DNA from 3 places in the Cupriavidus sp. a3 genome. Region 1 is predicted to be linked to each of the others. Evidence: predicted binding sites of a transcription regulator. Region 1 holds the regulator's gene; each other region holds the start of a gene.

Region 1 (3,994 bases):
GCCCATGCCGAGGATGTCGAGGAACACTCCGTGCATGGTCACGCGCGGCGCGGAAATGCGCGACAGGTACAGCCGCAGGTGGTCGATCACCGCGGCCGACGACACCGGCGTGGTGAACAGCGGCGTGGAAGAGCGCGTACAGCGCAGCTCCAGGTCCGGCGGCGGCTCCATGCCGTCGGCCACCACCAGGAAAGGCGGCTCCAGCAGGATCAGCTCGCCCATCTGGCGCTTGCGGATATCGTCGTCCAGCCGCTGGTAGTAGGTGATCTCGGGCTTGCCGAGCACCTGGATGCGGTTGGGGTGGATCAGGTTCAGGTGGCCCACCAGGTCCGCGGCCGAGGTGGCTTCGCGGGCGAATTCCACGTCGAAGGCGCGGTCCGCACCTTCCAGGCCGGCGACCCATGAGAGTTTGAGGTCGGCTGCGTTGTCGTCGAAGATGGACTGGGAGGTGACGCCGGTGAGTTCCATGCGGGTATGACGTGTGGGGCGGTGTGCCAGGCGCTGTGCCTGTCCGGTCTGTGCCGGCCCGTTCAGGTCAATCGGTGAATCAGGGATGCCATTCGGTCAGCAACTGGTGCACGGCTTCGGAAGTGGGCAACGTCGCCAGTCCTTCGCGCATGTCGCGATCCGACAGCAGCTGCGCGATCTCGGACAGGATTTCCAGGTGCTGCTGCGTGGCCTGTTCCGGCACCAGCAGGAAAATCAGCAGCGATACCGGCTTGCCGTCGGGCGATTCGAACGGAATCGGTTCGGCCAGGCGCATGAAGGCGGCCAGCGGCTGCTTGAGCCCCTTGATGCGGCCGTGAGGGATCGCCACGCCGGCGCCAAGTCCGGTGGAGCCCAGTGACTCGCGCGCAAACAGGTTGTCCGTCACGGTGGCGCGCGCCACGCCATGGTTGTTCTCGAAGAGGAGCCCGGCCTGCTCGAACACACGCTTCTTGCTGGTGACGCTGACGTCGAGGGTGATGTTGCCGGGTGGCAGCAATTTGGCCAAACGATTCATGGGCGATGCGCAGGAGTTCAGTTAGCGGGCGGTTCCGCCGTTCCGCCGGGCAGTGTGTGGCTCAGGGGCTGCCGGTCGCCGGCAACGCCGAGGCGTCCGGCCATTATAGAGCAGCAGCCTCCCTGTGATTGTGCAGCGCAGCGCCGCCCGGTTGGCGTCCGCACCTTAACCGGGCGCGGGCAGGATGCGGCCCTGCATGTATGGCGCAGCATACACCCTGCCGCGGCCGTTGCGAACACTCCGTCTCAAACGGGTGACAGGCCCTTTGCGCAGGCGCCACAGCGCCGCAGGCGCAAAAAAGCCGCGCTACGCGCGGCTTGCCTGTTCAGTTTTGATTCAGCGGCCCTCTGCGGGGCCACCGGGCACGCTCATTGCTGCATCTGCGCTGCGGCCATCTGGTACTTGACCGCTTCGCGGTCGTGGCCTTGCACGCGGTCCTTGTAGCGCAGTACCTGACGGTCCAGCTTGTCGACTAGTGCGTCGATCGCTGCATACAGGTCTTCATGATGCGCTTCAACGAAGATGTCCTTGCCCCTGAGATGTAGATTGATTTCCGCATATTGCCGCCTGTCCTTTTCCTTGTGATTGTCGACAGAGAGCAGCACGCTAACGCCAATGACCTGATCGAAATGCCTGACGATTCGCTCCAGCTTCGTTTCCACGTACTCACGCAACGGCGGCGTGATGTCAAGGTGGTGTCCACTGATCTTGAAGTTCATAGCGCTTCTCCTTCTGAAAGAGCCTCACCAGGCAGGCGGTGGGCTCGGCTACAAAGACTTGCGGAGATTCACTGCGGGGATCTTCAGGGCTTCGCGATATTTGGCTACGGTGCGTCGTGCGACAACGAAGCCTTGCTCACCCAGCAGTTCGGCGATGCGACTGTCGGAAAGGGGATTCCTCGGGTCTTCGGCTCCTATCAGTTGCTTGATCAAGGCGCGGATGGCCGTTGATGAAGCCGCGCCACCGGTCTCGGTGGACACGTGGCTGCCGAAGAAGTACTTCAGTTCGAAAGTACCCATCGGCGTTGCCATGTATTTATTGGTCGTCACCCGGGAGATGGTTGACTCGTGTAATCCCAGTGTATCGGCAATCTCCCGCAAAACCAAGGGGCGCATGGCGATTTCGCCGTGCGTGAAAAAGTTCTTTTGACGCTCGACAATGGCCTGCGAGACACGCAGGATCGTGTCGAACCTTTGCTGGATATTCTTGATCAGCCAGCGCGCTTCCTGCAGTTTCTGCTGCAGGCCTGCGGTACCCGACTCGCCCTTGGCGCCGCGCAGGATCTGCGCGTACATGTCATTGATGCGCAGCCGCGGCATCACATCCGGATTGAGCTGCGCGATCCAGCCGCTGCCGCTCTTGCGCACGAACACATCGGGCACGACGAAGTCGGCTTCGGGGCGGCTGTATGCGTGGCCCGGGTAGGGTGCCAGCGAGCGGATCAGTTCATGCGCGGCCTTGAGTGCAGGCTCGTCTACCTGCAGCGCTTTTTTCAGGCGCGTGTAGTCGCGCACGGCCAGCAGCTCGAGGTGGTTATGCACGATGTTCAGCGCCAGCTCGCGCTGCGGATGCTGCAGCCGGCGCAATTGCAGGCCCAGGCACTCGGCCGCGTTGCGCGCGCCGACGCCCGGCGGGTCGAAGCTCTGCAGCAGCGTCAGCATCGCTTGTACTTCCTCGATCTCGAATTCGAGTTCTTCGGGCAGTTCGGCGCAGATCTCTTCGAGCGTCGCGCTCAGGTAGCCGTCGTCGTCGAGCGATTCGATCAGGAAGATGGCCAGGCCCTTGTCGCGCACCGAGATCTTCAGCGGCGTGAGCTGTTCCATCAGGTATTCGCGCAGCGTGGGCTCGGCCTCACGCAGCTGCATCGGCGTCTTCTCGTCTTCGTCGCCTTGCGGGCGGCGCGCGAAATCGTCGAGGCTCCAGTCGCCGCCATAGTCGTCGCCGCTGTTGCTGTCGCCGTAGCTGTCGTCATCGCCCGCGCCCTCGGCGCGCGCCTCGCCGTTGCCTTGCGGTTCGGCCGGTGCCGGCGCGGGCGCGCTCTGCAGGTTGACCGAGCCATCGGCGGCCACGCGCAGCGGGCTTTCGATCCAGTCGTTCTCGCGTTCGAGCAGGGGGTTTTCCGTGAGCGCCTGTTCGACTTCCTGCTGCAATTCCAGCGTCGAAAGCTGCAACAGCCTGATCGACTGCTGCAGTTGCGGCGTCAGTGCCAGGTGCTGGGAGAGGCGGAGCTGTAGCGACGGTTTCATGCGACCTATTTTATGCGCATCTTTCCGTTGTTGGAACGGAAATTGCTATCGATGTCGCGGCTTGATCGACGCCGGCAGTGGGCTGTCCCACATGCAGATGATGGGGGTGAAACCAGGCAGAATCAATGGCCTGCCGCCGCGGGCAGGCCAGTACATCACATGCGGAAGTTTTCGCCCAGGTAGACGCGCCGCACCGATTCGTTGGCGATGATCTCTTCGGGCCGCCCGGCGGCAAGCACGGTGCCTTCGCTGATGATGTACGCGTGGTCGCAGATGCCAAGCGTCTCGCGCACGTTGTGGTCGGTGATCAGCACGCCGATGTTGCGCGCCTTCAGGAAGCTGACGATGCGCTGGATCTCGCCCACTGCGATCGGGTCCACGCCGGCGAACGGTTCATCCAGCAGGATGAAGCGCGGCGACGATGCCAGCGCGCGCGCGATTTCCACGCGGCGGCGTTCGCCGCCCGACAGCGACAGCGCCGGGTTGTTGCGCAGGTGCGCGATCTGCAGGTCGTCGAGCAGCGCGTCGAGCCTGCGGTCGATCTCGGCCCTGGCCAGCGGCTTGCCGTTTTCCACCTGCAGCTCGAGCACGGCGCGGATGTTTTCCTCGACGTTGAGCTTGCGGAAGACCGATGCTTCCTGCGGCAGGTAAGACAGGCCCATGCGCGCGCGTTCGTGGATCGGCAGGCCGCTGATGTGGTCGCCGTCGAGCACGATATCGCCCTCGTCCAGGTTCACCAGCCCCA
Region 2 (3,994 bases), on a different contig from region 1:
AGCCTCAAGCCAGGCATGCACGCAACCGAAGCCGAATTGCAGGAGTTCGTGCGCGAGCGGCTGGCGGCGTTCAAGGTGCCGGTGCGCATCCTGCTCTACCGGGAGATGCTGCCGCGCAATGCCAATGGCAAGATCCTCAAGTCGAACCTGCGCAAGCTGTTCGACCAGGCAGCCTGACCAGCCGGCGGCAAACCACCAGCCGGCGGCGCTCTACTTGACGGGAATCGTCGTGCCGGCCGGAACCGGCACGGCGGTCACGCTGTTCTGCGGGCTGCCGCTGACGATGCGGTCCGAATAGGTCAGGTAGACCAGCGTATTGCGCTTGCGATCGACCGCGCGCACCACATGCAGGGTCTTGAACAGCACCGACATGCGCTCGGAAAAGACGTTGTCCTGCTGCTTCAGCGGCCCCTTGAAGGCGATGGTCCCCACCTGCCGGCACGCGATCGAGGCTTCCGGCGGGTCTTCCGCCATGCCCAGCTGGCCCTTGATGCCGCCGGTGCGGGCCCGCGACACGTAGCAGGTGATGCCCTCGACCTGCGGGTCGTCATAGGCTTCGATGACGACCTTGTCGGAGCCGGTCACGCGGAAATTGGTGCTGACGCTGCCGATCTCCTCGGCATGCGCGCCGCCCGTGGCCGCCGCGCAGGCGGCCAGGGCCAGGATCGTGCAGGATCGCTTCATCATGGTGGATGGCAACGTGTCAGGTCACCGACGACTTGATGTCGCCGTGGCGCTTTTCCATTTCCTGGCGCAGTGCACGGCGCTGCTGGGCGGCGGCAAAGCGCTGGCGCTCGACTTCATCGCGCGGCTCAAGCGGCGGCACTTCCGCCGGGGCGCCGTTGTCGTCGACCGCCACCATGGTGAAGTAGCAGCTGTTGGTGTGGCGCACCAGCTTGCTGCGGATATTCTCGGTCACGACCTTGATGCCGATCTCCATCGAGCTGCGGCCGGTAAAGTTGACCGAGGCCAGGAAGGTCACCAGCTCGCCCACGTGGATGGGCTGGCGGAACACCACCTGGTCAACCGACAGCGTCACCACGTAGCGGCCCGCATAGCGGCTGGCGCAGGCATACGCGACCATGTCCAGGTACTTCAGGATGGTACCGCCGTGGACGTTGCCGGAGAAATTGGCCATGTCCGGCGTCATCAGCACGGTCATGGAAAGCTGGTGGGACAGGTCGTTCATGATGCGGGGAGTTCGGATCGGGGGTGCGGATTGCGGGGGCGGTCGCCCGGGCCGGCTGGCGGCATCCAGGCGCCGGCAGTTTAACCCGGATCGGCCCCGCCGTTGCCGGTCATCGCGCACGGCGCGCAAAACAAAAAAGCGGCCTGCCTGGCCGCTCTTTCACGCTGTGGACGCAAACTGCTTACTTCTTCTTGTTCACCGCGTCCTTGAAACCCTGTCCGGCGGAAAACTTGACCGTCTTGGCGGCCGGGATCTTGATGGTTTCGCCGGTGCGCGGATTGCGTCCGGTGCGCGCGGCGCGCTTGCCGGCGCTGAAGCTGCCAAAACCTACGAGCGTGACCGAATCACCCTTTGCCACTGCCTTCTTGATGCTGTCCAGCGCTGCGTTGAGCGCGCGCTCAGCGGCGGCGTTGCTCAGTTCTGCTTCCGTGGCGATGGCCGATACCAGTTCACCTTTATTCATGGCTGATTTCCCTTGTTGGTCGTCGTCACCGATGTGCTTGCCTGGCGGCAAAACATCGATCGGCGCAGTCTAATCTGCCCCTTGTGCGTTGAGCAATCCCCAGTGGCACCAATGCAACGAAAAAACCCGCAAATCCTTGCTTGAGGCCGGTTAGCGGGCAATTTCCCGCTCTTTTCGCGCTTGTCACGGGCCCGCTTCGGCTGGCTGCGGCGTTGCGCCGCAAGGCAACGCTGTCACGGGCCCGGACCCGGCAAACGCCCGGAATTGGGGCGTCGCACCAAAACGGGTCAGCCGAACATGCCGGCGAAGCGCCATTCTGGCGCATATCAGGCACGGCCGCCGGCGCCCGGCTCCGACGTCCTGCGGGCCCGGTTCCCTGCGCGCGGCATTCCGGTGCGGATTCCGCCCACTCCGGTGCAGCCGGCACCAGGATGCAGCCGCAACTGGAATGCTTTTTGCATACCCATGCGCCCATTTTGAGCATGAGGTCACTATGGACAACTGGAAGACCGGCACCGACGCCATGTTTATCCTGCTTGGCGCCATCATGGTGCTGGCCATGCACGCCGGCTTTGCTTTCCTCGAGCTAGGCACGGTGCGCAAGAAAAACCAGGTCAATGCACTGGTAAAGATTCTGGTGGATTTCGCAGTTTCCACGATTGCCTATTTCTTTATCGGTTACACCATTGCCTACGGCGTGCAATTCATGTCCGGGGCAGAAACGCTGGCCCAGAAAAGCGGTTACGACCTGGTCAAGTTCTTTTTCCTGGCGACTTTTGCCGCCGCCATTCCGGCGATTATCTCGGGCGGTATTGCCGAACGTTCGCGCTTCAATCCGCAACTGGTCGCGACCTTCGTTCTGGTTGGTTTTGTCTATCCCTTCTTCGAAGGCATTGCGTGGAACCAGCGCTACGGGGTGCAGGACTGGATCACACAGGTTGCCGGCGCGCCCTTCCATGACTTTGCCGGCTCGGTGGTCGTGCATGCGCTGGGCGGCTGGATCGCGCTGCCGGCGGTGCTGCTGCTCGGCGCGCGGCGCGGGCGCTACCAGAAGGACGGGCGCATCAGCGCCCATCCGCCTTCCAATATCCCGTTCCTGGCGCTGGGTGCGTGGATCCTGGCAGTGGGCTGGTTCGGCTTCAACGTGATGAGCGCGCAGACCGTCGACAAGATCAGCGGCCTGGTTGCGATCAATTCGCTGATGGCGATGGCCGGTGGCACGCTGGCGGCGTGGGCCGCCGGGCGCAATGATCCCGGCTTTGCCTACAACGGCCCGCTGGCCGGGCTGGTGGCGGTATGCGCCGGTTCGGACCTGATGCACCCGCTGGGCGCACTGATCACGGGCGGAGTTGCGGGCGCCCTCTTCGTCTATATGTTTACGCTGGCGCAGAACAGGTGGCATATCGACGATGTGCTGGGCGTCTGGCCGCTGCACGGGCTGTGCGGCGCCTGGGGCGGCATCGCCGCGGGCATTTTCGGGGCCAGGGCACTGGGCGGGCTGGGCGGCGTGTCGCTCGGCGCGCAGCTGATCGGCACGGTGCTGGGGATCGTGGTGGCGCTGGCGGGTGGCACGCTGGTATACGGCGCGCTCAAGAAGCTGGTCGGCATCCGGCTCGATGCCGAAGGCGAGTTCAACGGCGCGGACCTGACGCTGCACCGCATCTCCGCCACGCCGGAGCGCGAAACCAACTGGTAAGGCGGTTGCGCCGCCCGGCGGCGCCTGGGCAAGCTGGCCTGCCGGCCCGCTTGTCTTGACAATTATTTGCTTGCACTTCGAGGCACGGCATTCCAATAATTGCCGTGCCCACGTATTGCGCCGCGTCAGCGCGCAGGGCTGCACCACTCACCCAAACCGAGAGGACACGCCGATGGATGCCACGACTTTCGACAACCTCAAGACCCTGGTGGTCGCCTATGCCACGCAGTTCGGGGTCAAGATCCTGGCAGCGCTAGCGTTCTGGGTCATCGGCCGATGGCTGATCCATTTTGTGGTACGGATGGTGCAGAACGCGCTCGGCAAGCAGAAGGTCGACCCGACGCTGCTGCGCTATGTGGGTTCGATCGTCACGGTCACGCTGAATGTGGTGCTGGTGATCGGCATCCTCGGCTACTTCGGCATCCAGACCACCACCTTCGCCGCGCTGATTGCCGCCGCCGGCGTGGCCATTGGCATGGCATGGTCGGGACTGATGTCGAATTTCGCGGCCGGCGCGTTCCTGGTGGTGCTGCGGCCGTTCAAGGTGGGTGACTTCGTTACCATTGGCGGCGTCACCGGCACGGTGCGCGAGATCGGGCTGTTCGCCACGTCGCTCGATACGCCGGACAACGTGCAGACCGTGATC
Region 3 (3,994 bases), 830 kb from region 1:
CCTGCCGACCGAAGGCTACGAGAAGATCCACATGCCCAAGAACACGGGCGCGGGCTTCATCATCGGTGCCTTCAGCCTGGTGTTCGGCTTTGCCCTGACCTGGCATATCTGGTGGATGGCCATCGTTGGCCTGGTGGGCATGGTGTGGGCGTTTATCCACCGCAGCAACGACGACCATATCGACTACTACGTGCCGGCCACCGAGGTCGAGCAGATTGAAACGCGCCATCTGCAGCGCATTGCTTCGCAAGCCTGAGAACCATGTCGACTCAAGTCCTAGACCGCATCCCCGCGCAGGCCGGCGCCTCGGCCCACGCCGACGCGCATGACCATGCGCACCACGATACCAGTGCCAATACGGTGTATGGCTTCTGGATCTACCTGATGAGCGACTGCATCATCTTCGCCGGGCTGTTCGCGACGTTCGCCGTTCTGCGCGGCGAGCTGGCAGGCGGCCCCTCGGCGAAGGAGCTGTTCGAGCTCAACTACGTGCTGGTGGAGACCTTCATCCTGCTGTTCTCCTCGATCACGTACGGCATGGCGATGATCTCGCTGCAGAACCGCAGCCTCAAGCACGTGCAGACCTGGCTCGGCGTGACGTTCCTGCTGGGCGCGGCGTTCATGGCGATGGAAATCAACGAGTTCCACCACCTGATCGCCGAAGGCGCCGGGCCGGGCCGCAGCGCGTTCCTGTCGTCGTTCTTCACGCTGGTCGGCACCCACGGCCTGCACGTCGCCAGCGGCATGCTGTGGATGATCGTGCTGATGTGGCAGCTGGGCAAGAAGGGCATCACCCCGACGCTCAGCAAGCGCCTGATGTGCCTGTCGCTGTTCTGGCACTTTCTGGACGTGGTCTGGATCGGCGTGTTTACCGTGGTCTACCTGATGGGACATCTGTGATGGCACAACACAACGCACCGGCGGCGCACGCCACTCGTGATTCGCATGGCGCGCATGCCGCGCACGACTCGCACAGCACGCACGCCAGCTTCAAGGGCTACGCGATCGGCTTCATCCTGGCGGTGATCCTGACCGTGATCCCGTTCAAGCTGGTGATGGACGGCAGCATGGACAAGGGCACGATCCTGTGGATCATCCTAGGCATGGCCGCGGTCCAGATCCTGGTCCACCTGAAGTACTTCCTGCACCTGGACACGTCGTCCGACCAGCGCAGCAACGTGATCGCGCTGCTGTTCACGGCGCTGATCCTGGTGATCGTGGTGGCGGGTTCGCTGTGGATCATGCACAACCTGAACACCAACATGATGGTGATGTAAGGACTGGCGTCCTGGCATCGAAAAACGGGGCCCCGCGAGGGGCCCCGTTTTTATTTGCGCCGCCGGCCGTTGGCATGGTGCCCGGCCCTGGTGCGGTGGTGCGCACCGGCTGGCGCCTTTCGCAAGCGGCGTGCACAGAATTGCGTCGCTGCACGGGAGTGGTGCGTTCGCCGCCCGCACAGCTCTGGTGCGCGGGGGCTGGCACGGATCGCGGCACACCCCGCGCGGCGCGCCAGCACGCCGTCTGCCGCCGGCGGGGCGGGTATCAGCTCGTTTATCAAAGTGGCACGCTAGTTGCAGATGCATCACCCTGGGGAGCGTAGTCCCTGACCAACACCACAAACGGGAGCTGCAAATGCAACGACGTGACATGCTGAAGCTGTCGGCCATCGCCGCCGCGGCAATGATCGGTACCAGCCCGCTGGCCATGGCGCAGTCCAAGGAGCCGATCAAGATCGGCATCCTGCACTCGCTGTCCGGCACGATGGCCATCTCGGAGACGTCGCTGAAAGACGTGGCCCTGATGACCATCGACGAGATCAACAAGAGCGGCGGCGTGCTCGGCCGCAAGCTCGAGCCGGTGGTGGTGGACCCGGCGTCCAACTGGCCGCTGTTCGCCGAGAAGGCGCGCCAGCTGGTCAGCAAGGACAAGGTCGCGGTGACCTTCGGCTGCTGGACCTCGGTGTCGCGCAAGTCCGTGCTGCCGGTCTATGAAGAGCTGAACTCGCTGCTGTTCTACCCGGTACAGTACGAAGGCGAGGAAATGTCCAAGAACGTCTTCTACACCGGCGCCGCGCCCAACCAGCAGGCGATCCCGGCGGTGGAATACCTGATGAGCAAGGAAGGCGGCGGTGCCAAGCGCTTCTTCCTGCTGGGCACCGACTACGTTTACCCGCGCACCACCAACAAGATCCTGCGCGCCTTCCTGAAGAGCAAGGGGGTTGCCGACAAGGACATCGAAGAAGTCTACACCCCGTTCGGCCACAGCGACTACCAGACCATCGTCGCCAACATCAAGAAGTTCTCGCAGGGTGGCAAGACCGCAGTGATCTCCACGATCAACGGCGATTCCAACGTGCCCTTCTACAAGGAACTGGGCAACGCCGGCCTGAAGGCCAAGGACGTGCCGGTGGTGGCGTTCTCGGTGGGCGAGGAAGAACTGCGCGGCATCGACACCAAGCCGCTGGTCGGCCACCTGGCGGCGTGGAACTACTTCATGTCGGTCAAGAACGCACAGAACGACGCCTTCAAGAAGCAGTGGGCGGCCTGGGTCAAGGCCAACAACCTGCCGGGCGGCGACAAGCGCGTGACCAACGACCCGATGGAAGCCACCTACGTCGGCATCCATATGTGGGCGCAGGCCGTGAAGAAGGCCGGCACCACCGATACCGACAAGGTGCGGGCGGCGATGTACGGCCAGACCTTCAAGGCGCCGGACGGCTTCACGCTGACCATGGGCGAGAACCACCACCTGTACAAGCCGGTGATGATCGGCGAGGTGAAGGGCGACGGCCAGTTCTCGGTGGTGTGGAAGACGCCGAAGGCAGTGCGTGCGCAGCCGTGGAGCCCGTTCATCGCGGGCAATGAAGGGAAGCCGGACAAGGTGATGTAAGCCTCTTTTGCTTGCCACCATGCGGCTCCCCTCTCCCGCTTGCGGGAGAGGGGAGCAACAACAAGCTCGCTTCATTCCTGCCAATCGCAAGCTCCTATGCGCAATCCCTTATCCGTTCAAGTCGTGCCCTGGCTGCGCGCCCTGCTGGCCGCGCTGCTGCTGGCCGCGGCGCCGTGGGCCGCTGCGCTGACGCAGGCCGACCTGAAGCCGCTGGCCGAAGACGACTTCGATGCCAAGACTGCCGCGCTGTCCGCGGTGACCAAGGCATCGCCCGCTGAAGCCGGCCCGATCCTGAAGGCCCTGCAGGACGACACCCTTCAATATGCGCCGTCGGTCGGCATGGTGCGCCAGGACGGCGACAAGGTGGTCGATGCCATCACCGGCAAGCCGGTCACGGTCAAGCCGGACGAACTCGAATCCCTGACCCTGAACAACAGCCTGCGCGCGCTGGTCGACAGCGCCGCCAGCAGCCTGCAGCTGCAGTCGCCCGACATCGCGGTGCGCGCGCAGGCCATCGGCACCTTGCGCGACCAGCCGGAAAGCGCCTCGCTGGCCGCCGTGGAAGCCGCGCGCAAGGCCGAGGCCGACGCGGGCCTGCGGGCCAGCCTGGACGTGATCTGGGCCAACCTGATGCTGGCGGAGCCGGCGGACGCAGCCGCGCATGACGCGCGCCTCGAAGCGATCCGCATCCTCGCCACGGACAGCAACCCGCAGAGCCGCCAGAAGCTTGCGCCGCTGGTCGAGCGCGACAGCGCCGGCAACTACCGCGAAGCGGATGCGGACGTGCGCCTGGCCGCGCAGCAGGCGCTGGACCAGCTGCGCAGCGACCAGCGCCGCGCCGAGCTGATCGGCAACCTGTTCGCCGGCCTGAGCCTGGGCAGCGTGCTGCTGCTGGCAGCGCTTGGCCTCGCCATCACCTATGGCCTGATCGGCGTCATCAACATGGCGCACGGCGAGTTCCTGATGATCGGCGCCTACGCGACCTACGTGGTGCAGTCGCTGTTCCGCGCCTATGCGCCGGATGCGTTCGCGTGGTACCTGCCCGCGGCGCTGCCGGCATCGTTCCTGGCGGCGGCGGCAGTCGGCTTCGTGCTGGAGCGGCTGG

Evidence for each region. Region 1 encodes sigma-54, which starts transcription at its own class of promoters, with help from an activator protein. Its sites were predicted from a motif close to TGGCANGNAANCTGCTTT; they were not measured.
Region 2: ACAD63_RS27605 (ammonium transporter) is a predicted target of sigma-54. The motif match lies at 2,097-2,114, and genes of this name have one in related genera.
Region 3: urtA (urea ABC transporter substrate-binding protein) is a predicted target of sigma-54. The motif match lies at 1,561-1,578, and genes of this name have one in related genera.

The regions. Positions count from the first base shown of each region.
Region 1 is NZ_CP170643.1:4,258,953-4,262,946, reverse strand. Features, by position in the region: gene hprK (HPr(Ser) kinase/phosphatase) at 1-468, opposite strand, end outside; gene ptsN (PTS IIA-like nitrogen regulatory protein PtsN) at 548-1,003, opposite strand; gene hpf (ribosome hibernation-promoting factor, HPF/YfiA family) at 1,372-1,722, opposite strand; gene ACAD63_RS20270 (RNA polymerase factor sigma-54) at 1,771-3,249, opposite strand; gene lptB (LPS export ABC transporter ATP-binding protein) at 3,405-3,994, opposite strand, start outside.
Region 2 is NZ_CP170644.1:1,270,654-1,274,647, forward strand. Features, by position in the region: gene ACAD63_RS27585 (class I adenylate-forming enzyme family protein) at 1-177, shown strand, start outside; gene ACAD63_RS27590 (CreA family protein) at 211-687, opposite strand; gene ACAD63_RS27595 (acyl-CoA thioesterase) at 704-1,189, opposite strand; gene ACAD63_RS27600 (HU family DNA-binding protein) at 1,371-1,652, opposite strand; gene ACAD63_RS27605 (ammonium transporter) at 2,146-3,348, shown strand; gene ACAD63_RS27610 (mechanosensitive ion channel family protein) at 3,521-3,994, shown strand, end outside.
Region 3 is NZ_CP170643.1:3,431,539-3,435,532, reverse strand. Features, by position in the region: gene cyoB (cytochrome o ubiquinol oxidase subunit I) at 1-256, shown strand, start outside; gene cyoC (cytochrome o ubiquinol oxidase subunit III) at 262-900, shown strand; gene cyoD (cytochrome o ubiquinol oxidase subunit IV) at 900-1,277, shown strand; gene urtA (urea ABC transporter substrate-binding protein) at 1,633-2,889, shown strand; gene urtB (urea ABC transporter permease subunit UrtB) at 2,986-3,994, shown strand, end outside.